2 regions of the Paraburkholderia sp. FW306-02-B genome follow, and region 2 is predicted to be linked to the other one. Evidence: riboswitches for the same ligand, from Rfam matches in the RefSeq annotation. Region 2 holds a riboswitch; the other holds the start of a gene.
The links. Region 2 has a riboswitch for cobalamin ahead of AC3WOG_RS04540 (TonB-dependent receptor domain-containing protein). Riboswitches for the same ligand answer to the same signal wherever they lie in the genome.
Positions count from the first base shown of each region.

Region 1: another riboswitch for cobalamin. It lies ahead of cobA (uroporphyrinogen-III C-methyltransferase); the one in region 2 lies ahead of AC3WOG_RS04540 (TonB-dependent receptor domain-containing protein).

Region 1 covers NZ_JBYSXZ010000002.1:1,943,841-1,950,682, forward strand. The annotation lists gene AC3WOG_RS29900 (DUF4136 domain-containing protein) at 1-456, shown strand, start outside; gene bluB (5,6-dimethylbenzimidazole synthase) at 497-1,153, opposite strand; gene AC3WOG_RS29910 (cobyrinic acid a,c-diamide synthase CobB) at 1,137-2,462, opposite strand; gene cobO (cob(I)yrinic acid a,c-diamide adenosyltransferase) at 2,466-3,068, opposite strand; gene AC3WOG_RS29920 (cobalamin biosynthesis protein) at 3,065-3,511, opposite strand; gene cobA (uroporphyrinogen-III C-methyltransferase) at 3,508-4,260, opposite strand; cobalamin riboswitch at 4,479-4,706, opposite strand; cobalamin riboswitch at 4,787-5,067, shown strand; gene cobW (cobalamin biosynthesis protein CobW) at 5,282-6,400, shown strand; gene cobN (cobaltochelatase subunit CobN) at 6,407-6,842, shown strand, end outside.
Region 2 covers NZ_JBYSXZ010000001.1:1,009,883-1,016,724, reverse strand. The annotation lists gene cobT (nicotinate-nucleotide--dimethylbenzimidazole phosphoribosyltransferase) at 1-145, opposite strand, end outside; gene AC3WOG_RS04550 (ABC transporter ATP-binding protein) at 210-1,049, opposite strand; gene AC3WOG_RS04545 (FecCD family ABC transporter permease) at 1,046-2,092, opposite strand; gene AC3WOG_RS04540 (TonB-dependent receptor domain-containing protein) at 2,120-4,027, opposite strand; cobalamin riboswitch at 4,119-4,376, opposite strand; gene AC3WOG_RS04535 (ATPase) at 4,584-4,940, shown strand; gene AC3WOG_RS04530 (cell division protein ZapA) at 4,937-5,251, shown strand; RNA gene ssrS (6S RNA) at 5,340-5,521, shown strand; gene AC3WOG_RS04520 (EVE domain-containing protein) at 5,626-6,084, shown strand; gene AC3WOG_RS04515 (SIMPL domain-containing protein) at 6,295-6,842, shown strand, end outside.

The DNA.
Region 1 (6,842 bases), on a different contig from region 2:
CAGGATGCCGGTGGGGATCATCCGCAATTCGAAGCCTTGCTGCGCGATGAACTGGCGAAGAATGGCTTCGTCGACGCGACGGCGCAGCAGGCGCGCTATCTACTGTCGATCGCTTATGCCACGCGGCCGGCCACGATTGGCGTCAATACAGGGGATTGCGCGGCAGGCGGGTGCGGCCGTCCGGCCGAGCCGTCGTTTTCGCTGTTCGGCGGGCGAGCGTACCAGCACTCGTTGACGCTGCGGTTCTTCGAGCGGGCGAGCGGGAAGGAAGTCTACAAGGTCAGCGCGATGAGCAGCGATCGCGACGCCGATCCGCTGCACGCGATGGCAACCCTCGTGAAAAGCGCATTGGCCAAATTTCCGTTCGACGCGCCGCCGGACTGGCGCGTGAAGCTGCGCGCCGATCGGGCGGGCGGCGTGCCGGAAGTGGTATCGGTCAAGCCGGTCATAGAGTAAAACGCGCTAAAACCCAGTAAAGCGCAGTAAAACCCAGGCGTTATTCCGGCGCTTCATCGTCCGGCCAGCGGTTTTCGAACACGCAGTCGGCGAGCGGCATGCGGCTCGCCCAGCGTTCGGTTTCCAGCATCGGCTCGCGGTAAAACTGATCGACGTGGCCGAGACACAGGATCGCCACCGGCCGTGCGCCCGCGGGCATATGCAGCAGCGCGCACACCGTCTCGACGTCGAAGAGCGACACCCAGCCCATTCCCAGGCCTTCCGCGCGTGCCGCTAGCCACATGTTCTGGATCGCGCACGCCACCGACGCGAGATCCATCTCCGGCAAGGTGCGGCGTCCGAAGATGTGCCGCTCGCGGCCGTCCATCAGCGCCATCACCAGCAGTTCGCCGCATTCCAGCATGCCTTCGACTTTCAGCTTCATGAACGCTTCGCGCCGCTTGCCGAGCGCATCCGCGGTGGCGAGCCGTTCGCTTTCGACGGTCTCGTGCAAGGCGGCGCGCAAGGCCGGATCGGTGATGCGCGCGATCCGCCAGGGCTGCATGAAGCCGACGCTAGGCGCGTGATGCGCCGCGTCGAGCAGACGTTGCAACACGGCGGGATCGACCGGGTCGCGCACAAAGTGGCGCATGTCGCGCCGTTCGTAAATCGCGCGATAGACGGCCTCGCGCTCGGCATCGTTAAAAGGCTTCGCCATGGAACAGGGCGGCCGTGAAGGCCGGGTTGGAGGGCCAATAAGCGTGCATATAAGTCGCGACGATCGAGCCGGCGCGAAACACGGCCTCGCCGGGCGCGTCGCTTTGCGGCCGGGTGGCCGAACGCCGCGGCGTGAGCGGCGTCGTCAGCTTCGAGTAGTGAAAGGTGTGGCCGGTCAGCGGGCCGTGCAGGCTGTCGATCTGTTGCATGCCGAGCGCGGTGAAGCGCGTTTGCATCGTCGCGTGGCCCGGCAGCAGGCCGAGCATCGGCGTGGTGGCGCCGCTCGTGTCGGTGAGTCGATCGAGCAGGTAGAGCATGCCGCCGCATTCGGCGACGATCGGCTTGCCCGCTGCCGCATGGGCTCGAATCGTCGTCGCGCTGCGCGCGTTGCTTGCCAGCGCTGCGGCGTGCAGTTCCGGATAGCCGCCCGGAAGGTACAGGGCGTCGGTCTGTTCAGGTAATGCTTCGTCGGCGAGCGGCGAGAAATAGTCGACGTGCGCGCCGAGTGTTTGTAAAAGCGTGACGTTGGCCGGATAGATGAACGAGAACGCCGCATCGCGTGCGATCGCGATGCGCTTGCCTTCCAGAAGACGCGGCAGCGTTTCATTCGCAGGTGCGCCGAATTCGACCGGCGGCGGCAATTCAGCCAGCGCGGTTTGCGCGAGCGCATCGGCGGCGCGATCCAGGCGCGTGTCCAGATCGTCGATCTCCGCGGCCTGGTGCAGGCCGAGATGGCGGTCGGGCAACTCGATTTCATCATTGCCGGCGATGTGGCCGCACCAGCGCAGGCCTGGCGGCAACGCCTCTTCGAGCATTTGCGCGTGCCTTGCAGAGCCGACGCGATTGGCCAGCACGCCGTAAAACGGCACCTGCGGCCTGAATTGCGCGAGACCGAAGGCGACTGCGCCGAAGGTCTGCGCCATCGCCTTCGCTGAAATTACCGCGAGCACCGGCACGCCGAATACCGTTGCCAGATCGGCGCTGCTCGGCGTGCCGTCGAACAGTCCCATCACGCCTTCGATCAGGATCAGATCGGCTTCTGCAGCCGCTTGCGCGAGCAGATTGCGGCATGCCGCTTCGCCGACCATCCAGAGATCGAGTGACAACACCGGCGCGCCGCTGGCACGCGCGAGAATCATCGGGTCGAGAAAGTCCGGACCGGTCTTGAACACGCGCACACGCCGCCCCAGCCGCCGGTGGTAGCGCGCCAAACCTGCTGTGATCGTGGTCTTGCCTTGACCCGAAGCCGGCGCGCTAATGAACAGGGCGGGGCACGCCCCGAAGGAGGTCCCCTTGGGGGGCGCGGACATCGCTCAGAACTCCACGCCGCGCTGCGCTTTCACGCCTTGCTCGCGATACGGATGCTTGACGATGCGCATTTCGGTGACGAGGTCGGCGGCTTCGATCAACGCGTCCGGCGCATGACGGCCGGTCACGACCACGTGCAGCATTGCCGGTCGCGCGTTCAGTACGGACAGCACTTCGTCGAGCGGCAGGTATTCGTACTTCAGCACCGTGTTCAGTTCGTCGAGGATCACCATCTGATAGTCGCCGCTTTCGATCATCCGGCGCGCTTCGTCCCAGCCTTTGCGCGCGGTGGCGATGTCGGCGTCGCGGTTTTGCGTGTTCCACGTATAGCCGTCGCCCATCGTGACGAAATCGCAATTGGCGATCGCGCCGAGGAAGTCGCGCTCCGAGGTATGCAGCGCGCCCTTGATGAATTGCACGACGCCCAGACGCATGCCGTGTCCGAGCACTCGCACGGCCATGCCGAATGCGGCCGTGGTCTTGCCTTTGCCGGTGCCGGTGTTGACGATCAGCAGACCCTTTTCGACGGTGGCGGCGGCCTGCTTCTTTTCGTGGCCTTCGCGCCGGCGCTCGGTCATGCGTTGATGCGATTCGGGATCGGTTTTCATGGAAGGTCCTGTTCGTTGGAGTCGTTGCGTGTCTGGTCGATGCCGGCGTGAGCGGTCGAAGCGATCGCTACGGTGACGCCGTCGAGTGCGGTTTTGCGCACGATCAGGCGTGCATCGGGTGTATGGGGTTGAGCGGCGGCCGCAGCGAGCAAGGCACAGGGTTCGCAGACGCCGTCCACGCCGAGGTGTTCGCGTGCCGCCGCCGAAGGCTCGGCATCGGCAACGGGTAATGCCGCAATTTGCTCACGGCTGAATAGTTTCAATGGTAATGCGTGACGTGCGCAGAATTCGAGCAAGCCTGCTTCGTGGGCTTTGACGTCGATGGTGGCGATCGCGCTGATTTTGTCGAACGCATGGGGGCCGAGCGCCGCGCGTACGGCGGTATCGATCTGCTCGGCCGAGCTGTGCAAGCGGCAACCGATGCCGACGCTCAGCGCTTTCATTGCGCGTCCACCGCATTAGCGTGAGCGACGGCTCGCTCCAACGCCAGCGACGCCACGCCGCCGATCACCACGATCGCCGGCGAGCCGAGCCCGGCGTTCGTGACTGCGTCGGCAAAGCCGCCGAGTGGCGCGAGCGCATGCCTTTGTTCAGGACGCGTAGCGGATTCGATCGCGGCACAAGGCGTGTCGGCGCCCATGCCGGCCGCGAGCATTGCGCCGACGATATCGTTCAGCCGCCGCATACCCATATAGATCACAAGCGTCATTCGCGTGGCAACGAGCGCCGCCCAGTCCGGCTCACCGCTTCCGGCGCCATGTCCGGTGACGAACACCACACCTTGCGCGTGATCGCGATGCGTGACCGGGATGCCGATTGCCGCGGGCGCCGCGATTCCCGCCGTGATGCCGTTGACGATTTCCACCTCGATGCCCGCTGCATGCAGTGCCTGCTGCTCTTCGCCGCCACGGCCGAACACGAACGGATCGCCGCCTTTCAAACGCGCGACACTGCGCCCGGCCTGCACATGGTCGAGCATTTGCGCGACGATGCCAGCTTGCGGCGTCGACGGATGCCCGCCGCGTTTGCCGACGTAGACGACCAGCGCGTCGGCGCGGGCGAACTGCAGCACGTCGGGATTCACCAGATCGTCGACCAGCACCACATCGGCCTGCGCCAACGCGCGAGTCGCCTTGAGCGTCATCAGTTCGACGTCGCCGGGGCCGGCGCCGATCAGCCAGGCGCGGCTCATCGCGGCGTGCATGGCGCGTGCCATGTCGTGACAAGGGGGGACGGGCGGGCCGTGAAGACGATCCAGGCGGAATTAGCGCTCATGCGGTGCGACAGATTACGCACGACGACAACGCCGCTCGCCGCGATTCCTCGGCAATCGCAAACGGGCGCGTCACATCGTGCTTCAGCGCCTTCCCATCCGTCCCTCGCGGATTCAGGCAGCCGGCGGCGTGACGTTCGCCGCCTCCGCGTCTGGCCGGTATCCGGGCTGGCGGCCTCATGCGCTTTGCCTTCCCGTCTGATTCGTCAGACAGTGACATCGAAAACGCATGCGCGGCGCCAAGGCGCCGCAGGTCGCTTACCGTTGCGGGGACAGCACAGGTTGAGCGCGATCGAGCGCTGCCTGTTTCCCGTTTAACTGCACATGCGAACGCATGTGCGAGCACCAAACGCGCGCATACGATAGCACATGGCGGCGCTCGCCAGCACGCTCGATAAGGCGCCGGCGCGGCCCGCGCTTCCTTGACGGCGCGGGACTGCGGGCCTACACTCGCACGCACTTTGGTGCTCGTGTGCGCGCTCGTGCGCATGCAGTTAAACGGGAAACAGGGCGCCCGCCTGCTATGGATCGGGTCAACCTGTGCTGCCCCCGCAACGGTAAGCGAAAAGCGGTGCCTGGATGCGTTCTCCGGCGCCGCGGAGCCGGCTTCGATGTCCACGCGCAAGGCCGCGTCGGCATATAACCACTGAGCGAGAAATCACTCGCGCGGGAAGGTGAAGCGGCGCTTTCGCCAGCCCGGATACCGGCCAGACTATGACGGATGAACACCGCGGGGATGCGGTGGCTCGTTCATGACCTCGTTCACGCTTTCTGTTTTCTGTTGCCGCGGCAACGCCGTTTTTCGTCCCCGCTGTCGTCCCCGTGTTTTGTTTTCGTGTTTGCTTGCCTGGCACTGGTTTGTGCTGGGCTCGAGCGTGAAGCGCATCAGGACGCGGGCCGCCGGCGTGTGAACGTGCAACCTCTTCGGATGGACCCAACGATGCAAACTCAAATGCGCAAGATCCCCGTCACCATCGTCACGGGCTTTCTCGGCAGCGGCAAGACCACGCTGCTGCGGCACATTCTTCAGCATGCGGGCGGCAAGCGCATCGCGGTGATCGTCAACGAGTTCGGCGAACTCGGCATCGACGGTGAAATCCTCAAGGGTTGCGGCATCGGCTGCGATGAAAACGGCGTCGAAACCGAAGGGCAACTGTATGAACTCGCGAACGGCTGCCTGTGCTGCACGGTGCAGGAAGAGTTTTTCCCGGTGATGGAAAAGCTCGTCGAGCGCCGCGAGCAGATCGATCATGTGCTGATCGAAACCTCCGGTCTCGCACTGCCGAAGCCACTGGTGCAGGCGTTCAACTGGCCGCAGATCAAAAGCAGTTTCACTGTCGATGCGGTGGTGACGGTAGTGGACGGCCCCGCCGCGGCGAGCGGCCAGTTTGCTGAGAATCCGGACGCCGTCGATGCACAGCGCAAGGCCGATCCGAATCTCGACCACGAATCGCCGCTACACGAACTGTTCGAAGATCAACTGTCCGCAGCCGATCTGGTGATTCTGAACAAAACGGATTTGCTCGACGACGCACAGCAAGCCGCTGTCGAAACCATCATCCGTGGCGAGATTCCGCCGCAAGTGAAGATCGTGCGCGCGCAGATGGGTCAACTCGATCTGCACACTTTGCTCGGCCTCGAAGCCGCCTCCGAAGAAACGATCCACTTGCGTCACGACCACCATGGTTCGGCTGACGACGCCGACCATCACCATGACGAATTCGATTCCGTGACGGTGCACGCGAGTGCGCCATCGCGTGAAGCGGTGATCGCCGCGCTGCAAGGGTTGGTCGAAACGCACACGATTTACCGCGTCAAAGGTTTTGCGGCGTTGCCGGGCGCGGCGATGCGGCTCGTGATTCAAGGCGTGGGCCGTCGTTTCGACAGTTACTTCGATCGCCGCTGGCAGGCCGGCGAAATCGGTGAAATTGACGAAGCGGGCGAGGGGCGGCAAAGCCGCTTCGTGCTGATCGGTGAAGACCTTGATCAGGCCGTGCTGCAACGTGCGTTCGACGCTGCATTGGGCGCCGTGTCGAGCGCTGAACCGCAACAGGCGTAATCGGTCATGCATCTGCTGCGCACTACGCCGGGCGGTTTTGTCGACGATACGCAAGGCGTGATCCGAATCGATCAGCAGCCCGCCGATATCGTGGTGCTCAGCTCCGCCGATACGACGCTGTCGCTGCTCGCCAGCGTGTTTCCTCGCTTGGGCGAGGGCTTCCTGAGCGTGCGGCTCGCGAATGTCACTTATTTGCGGCAACCGGCGTCGGTCGATTTCTATGTCGAAGACGTGCTGCAGCATGCGCGTGTAGTCGTAGTCGATCACCTCGGTGGCGAGGCGTATTGGCCTTACGGGATCGAACAGGTGGTCGCGCTCGCCGAGCGCAAGAAGCAGACGCTCGCGATGTTCTCCGGCGATTTGCAGGAAGATCCGAATCTGCTCGCTCGCAGCACAGCCGATGCCGCGTTGTGCCATCAGTTATGGCGCTATCTGCGCGAAG
Region 2 (6,842 bases):
CCATTTGACGCGCCAACGCCTCGAGCCGGCCGAGGCTGCCGGGCGGCTTGGTCTTGGTATCGATGATGTGTTGCAGTTCGTCGCGCAACGTTTGATCGAGCGGTTCGACCTCGGGCAATCGCAGCAAATCTGGCAAAGAAGTCATAGACGTTTTTCGGAAGAGAGAATGTTTTTTGTGAAGTGCTTATGAAGAAGCGCTTATCAAGCGTTTAGGTTGCCCGAATGTCATAACCAGTAGGCGATTCGTGACGCGAACGCGGCGCGGGAATCAACGCCTCATGCTCACCGTCGCGAATCAGAATCAACGGATAGCCGAATGCACGGCTTGTCAGCTCGGGCGTCAGCACGTCATGCACCGGCCCGGCATAGGCACCGCCGTCGCCGTCGAGCAGCAGCGCATGCGTCGCGAAGCGGCGCCCGAGATTCAGGTCGTGACACGAAAACATCACTGTACGCTGAGGCTCGCGCGTCCAGGCGGTCAACGCGTCGAGGCAGTCGATCTGATGATGCAGATCGAGATGCGACAGCGGTTCGTCGAGCAGTAACAATGGCGCTTGCTGGCACAACACCGCGGCCAGCGCGACGCGTTGCCGTTCGCCGCCCGAGAGCGACAGCACGTCGCGCGCGGCGAACTCGGCAAGGCCTAGCGCATCCAGCGCGGCATGCGCGGCAGCGCGATCGGCCTCCCGCTCCCAGCCCCAGCCGGTCAGATGCGGAAAGCGGTTGAGCATCACGATATCGAGCACGCTCGCACTGAACGCATCGTGCGCGCTTTGCGGCATCAATGCGCGACGCTGCGCGAGCGGCAGCGCCTGCCAGTCGGAAAGACGCACGCCATCGAGTTCGACGTGCCCCGCCGACGGATGCGAGAGGCCGGCGAGCGTCGAGATCAGCGTCGTCTTGCCCGCACCGTTCGGGCCGGCGATGCACCAGATCTCGCCTTCGTAGAACGTATGCGTGAACGCATCGAGCAGTGTTCGCGAGCCGGCGCGCAACGTGACACGTTGCGCGCTGAGCGCGGCATGGGCGGAGTTGGGTGCTTGCATCATCGGCGCCTGCGCAACAGCATCCACAAAAACACCGGCACGCCGACGATCGAGGTCATCACACCGACCGGCAATTGCGCCGGCGCGATCACGGTACGCGCGATCAGATCGGCGCCCATCACCGCGACACCGCCACCGAGCGCGGCGGCCGGCAGCAGCATGCGCTGATCGTTGCCGAACGCGAGCCGCAGCATATGCGGCACCACCAGGCCGACAAAGCCGATGGTGCCGGCTGTCGTCACCGCCGCGGCCGCCGCCAGCGACGCTGCCAGATACACGCGCAAGCGCAGCGGCATCACCGCGACGCCGAGCGCCTGAGCGGCGGCATCGCCACGCAGCAGCACATTGAGCCGCGGCGCCGCGGGCACGATTACGATCAGCACGACCAGCAGCGCGGCGAGCGCCGTCCACGGCGTCGCGCCGCCGTTGAGGTCGCCGGTCAGCCAGAACAGCATGCCGCGCAGGCGATTGTCGGGCGCAATGTTAAGCAGCAACGTGATGACGGCGCCCCAACCGGCCGCGATCACCGCGCCGGTCAACAGCAAGCGCGGCGAGGTATCCTGCGGCTCGCCGCGCCACAACTCGCGGCGCGCCAGACCGAGCACCAGCAGGATCGACACGAACGCACCCGCGAACGCGCTTGCATCGACGATCCACCACGCGCAACCGGCGATCATCGCGACGAGGGCAAAAGTCGCCGCGCCGCCCGACACGCCTAACACGTAGGGCTCGGCCAACGGATTGCGCAGCAGCACCTGCAACAACGCGCCGGCTAACGCGAGCAACGCGCCGCACGCGAAGCCGGCCACCGCGCGCGGCAAACGCAGCGTGCGCACGATCTCGCCTGCAAGATCGGCTGACCCGACATGCGACGGCATGAGCGCCGCCAGCACGCGCGCGGGCGCGAGCGGCACGCTGCCGAGCGCGAGCGACGCCATCAGCACAGCCAGCGCGAGCACGGCAAGCACGAGCCAGATCGCGGCCGCGCGCTTCGCGCTCATGACGGGCATCGCCGTCGTGATCATCGGACCCGGGCTGCGGTTCATTCGCGCGATCTCAGGCAAGCGCGCCCGTCACTGCTGCTGCCAACCGACCGTGAGATACGCACCGCGCCGCGGCGAGTTATACGAGTAGGCCGTTTCATAGTCCTTGTCCAACAGGTTCTGGATTTGCGCGGCCACGTACCACGCCTTCGTGATGTTGTAGCGCGCCGACAGATTCACCACACCGTAGCCACCCAACTTGCCGCTGCTATCGTCGCGCGCGCCGCTGACGATCCACTCGCCGCCGACACGCCACCCCGCCATGCTGCGATTCACCGCCAGCGACGCGAAATGCCGCGCACGCCGCACGAGGTCGACATCGTTGTCGAGATCGACGGGATTTTGCAGCGTCGCCGCCGCGCGCACGTCCGTCTTGCCGAGATGACCGCTCCACGATCCCTCGACCCCCTGCACCTTCGCATGGCCGACGTTCTCCGCCAGATAGATGCCCGGCGTGACCTGCCGGTAGTCGATCAGATTCGAATAGCGTGTCTGGAACGCGCTCAGGCGCATCACGCCGAGCGCAGTCGACGCGTACTGCAACGCCGCTTCGATCGAATGACTGCGCTCAGGCTGAATCGACGGATTGCCGCTGATCGGATAGTACAGATCGTCGAAGCTCGGCGCGCGAAACGCATCCGAATAGCTTGCGCTCACCTTCCAATGCTCGGTGATGTCGAAGCCGTAGCCGAGATAGTAACTGTTCGCCCCGCCGAAATCGGAATACTGGTCGCGCCGCACGTTGGCCTGAATCTGGCTGCGCCCGAAGCGCCCCGTATAGCCGGCGAAACCCGAATTCACATGCCGGTCGGGGGCCGCGAACGTGTCCGAGTCGAGGCGCTGATCGAGATGCTCATAGCCGACCCGCAGCTTCTGCTGCGCGGCGAGCGCGAAATCGTTCTGCCACGTGTACTGGCGATTGTCGGTATCGAAGCGGCCGTTGTACACGCCGTTGGTGTTCGACACGCTGCGGTCGTCGCCTTCGGAGACGATAACGTGGCTGGTCCACCAGTCGGTCACCTTGCCGTTGGCGAACACCGACATTTGCCGCACTTTGCTATACAGGTTGTTCAGATCGGTCGGCACGCCGTACGCGTTATCGTAGCTATTGTTGCCGTTCGACTGGAAATACGTGACGCCTGCGTCCCACTTGTCATTGAACTTGTGACGCAACGAGGCGGAGATGCTCTCGTTCAGATAGCCGTTCGCATTCGGATTTGCGTTGGGCGCCTTACCCGGATTGAGCGACGAGAAGCCGTCGTCTTTCGCGCGCGCGAGAGAAACGCTGAAGGTGGTCTTGCCGTCTTTATCCAATGCGCCGTTCACGCCGGCCTGTTGCGTCTGCGTGTGATAGCTGCCGTAGCCCACCGAAAAATTGAAGCGCGGCGGATGATCGCCCCCGTCTTTCGTGAACACCTGCACGACGCCGCCGATTGCGCCCGAGCCGTATAACGCGGACACATTGCCGTTCACCACTTCGACGTGATCGACCTGATCGAGCGGGATCTGCGCGAGTTGCGGCGCACCGAGACTCACCGAGTCGACCCGCACGCCGTCGATCAGCACCAGCGATTGGGTCGACGATGCACCGCGCAGGAACAGGCTCGCGGTCGAACCAGGGCCGCCCGTGCGCGAGATTTGCGCGCCGGGTGCGCGTTGCAGCAGACCCGGCAAATCGGTCGCGGTCGCGTCGGCGATATCTTGCTGATCGAATAGTGTGGTCTGCGGGATCGTATCGGCGAGCGGCTGCGGCCCGCGCCCGGCGGTGACCACAACGGGCGACAACACCGTGGGAAAAGAACTCGCCGTGCCGGTATCCGACGAACTCACTGAAGAAGTAGCTGAAGAAGAAACCGAAGAAGACGCAGCCTGAGCGTGCGCGACGAGCGGCAGGCCCGCAAAGGCGAGCAACGCCGCGCGAGCGATGGGGGACAGCATGGGACGATATTCCTGTGGATAGCGTGCGCGGCCCGCTTCCCCGCAGGCCGATGCGTAACGAGGCGCCCGCGCTTTTTACGAATTTGCGCGGGACGGACCTCTCCCTCTGGCCGGTATCCGGGCTGGCGACACATCGATCCCACCTTCCCACGCGTGACGCGCAGTGGCACACTCGCGTGTTTAACTTCGAACACACGATCAGGATCGACCTGCATGACGACATGCGGTCGCTTACCGTTGCGGGGGCAGCGCAGGCTGGCGTGTTCAGGCGAACGTCGCGCCCTGCTTCCCGTTTAACTGCGCGCACTGTCGAAAAGCACGCGCGGGCACCAAAGTGCGGCCAGTTTAGGAGCGCCCCCCGGGTCCGTCAAGAATGGTTAATCCGTGCTCGATCTGTTCGGTTAAGTGCGGATTATTGTTCGATGCAGGCGTCGTTTTTCGTCATATGGTCGATAAAAGGCGGCACAAAGCGAGGTTGTTACGTCTCGAAACGAGACAATTGTCGGAACCTGCGACATTCCGCGCTAAAATGCGAGGTCTTTAGAGGACGCAGCACATGCTCACCGAACTCGAAACACTTTCACAAAATATCGGCAAGCTGATTGCGATCAGCCAGCGCCACAATGAAGCGCGACTCGCGCTCGAAGAGCAGCTCGCCCAAACGCGCGCCGAGGCGGAGGCCACACGTACTGAACTCGCGTTGCTGCGCGAGGAACGCGATGCGCTGCAAGCGGAACGCGACGCGCTGTCGGCGAAGATCGACGACGCACAGGTACGCCTGAATGCGATTCTCGAAAAACTGCCGCGAGCACGCGCGCAGACCGAGCCTGATAATCAGCTCGACCTGCTCGAACCCGCACAGCACGAGGTCGAAGCGGACAGCGCCGCCACCCGCCACGGAGAAAATGCATGACCACCAAGCAGATCGAAGTATCGATTCTCGGCGTGCCGTATCGCCTCGCCTGCTCGCCGGAAACCGAAGCAGCACTGCTCGAGGCGGTGGCGCGCGTGGACGCCGAAATGTCGAAGATCCGCAATAACAGCAACGTGCGCGGCACGGATCGCATTGCCGTCATGGCTGCGCTGTCGCTGGCATCGGAACTGCTTAAGCTGCAAACGAGCGTGCGACACGGAGAAGCATTTCCCGCTGAGGAAATCCGGCGTACAATGCGCCAAATGAACGAACAACTGGGTACTGTGATTCAGCAGTACAGCATGCAGTAAGTACTAGTGGCCGGTCCTGAGACCGGCTGCCGATTCAAACAAAATGCATGAGCAAAGACTCAGCAAGTGTTTGAGTTCAATCGGTTTAGCTTCCCTGCCTGGTTCGCCAAGGTCATATATTCCTTGAACCAATGCCATGTGCACGGTTGTGGAAATTTGTAGCACGGGTGTGCGCGTCACTCTGTCTGATGTACCCGAAGTGCTGCTAACTGCGACCAATTCTGAACCCCCGGTTCAGGATGCCGGCCTAGCGGCTAAGGCGGGGACCTTATTTAGAACGGCATCGGACTTTGGTTCGGTGCCGTTTTTCTTTGGGCGGTAGGTTCCTTCGCGTTTCTTTCGCATCTTCACCTTCCCAAGGTTCAATTCGATTCATGCGCTACTGGCTAATGAAGTCCGAACCGGACGAAGCAAGCATCGACCATCTCGCCAACGCACCGCAACGCACGTTGCCGTGGACCGGCGTGCGCAACTATCAGGCGCGCAACTTCATGCGCGACATGATGCAGGTCGGCGACGGCGTGCTGTTCTATCACTCGAGTTGTCCGGAGCCGGGCATCGCGGGACTCGCCGAAGTGTCGTCCACCGCTTATCCGGATCCGACGCAGTTCGACAAGAAGAGTCCCTACTACGATCCGAAGTCGTCGCAGGAAACGCCGCGCTGGCTGCTCGTCGATGTGGTGTTCAAGAAGAAGATCCCTTTGATTCCGCTTGCCGCGTTGCGCGAGCATGAAGAACTCGCGGACATGCGTGTGCTGGCGAAGGGCAACCGTCTGTCGATCACCCCGGTGACCGAAGCCGAATGGCGCTTCATCACAAAGCGGCTTGTTTGAAGCTGCATTTGCACGTGCGACGGGTTGTCGCTGCCTCACCTGCAAAACAGAAGCAAACCAGGACCCCAAACGTTGAAGCAACGTCAAATTGGGGAACCAAGCCGAGGTTACAAGCGCCTAACGGACTCGCAAACGAGACCTGCAAACGCCGTGCCATTGCATCCCGTTCGCATCAATCGCGCATAACCTGTTCAAGCATGGAGTCCATGAATGACAAAAAACACTGCACGTGCACTCGCACTCGCTCTTGTGTGCGTGGCCCCTGCCGCCCTCGCATTGACGCCGGCCATGGCGCGCGCCCAAGGCGTGACGCAATATCAGCCGGCCGGCGTGCTGTCGCTGAATGCACAGGCAAGCGCGGACGTGCCGCAAGATGTCGTCGACATCACGCTGTTTTATGAGCAGCAAGCGAGCGATCCGTCGGCGCTCACGTCAACGCTGAATCAGCACGCCGATTCGGCGCTGCAAAAGGCCAAGGGTGTGAATGGCGTGACCGCGCGCACAGGTTCGTTCTCGATCTATCCGTCCACCGACCGCGACGGCCGCATTTCCGCATGGCGCGGCCGTACGGAAGTCGTGCTCAAGTCGCACGACTTCGCCGCCGCGTCGAAGCTCGCTGGTGAGATGGCATCGATCATGCAGGTCGGCAACGTGCAATTCTCGTTGTCGCCCGAAGCTGAGCGCGCCGCCGAACAGAAGCTCACCGGCGAAGCAATCAAGTCGTTCCGCGAGCAGGCTTCTTCGTCGGCGCAGGCGTT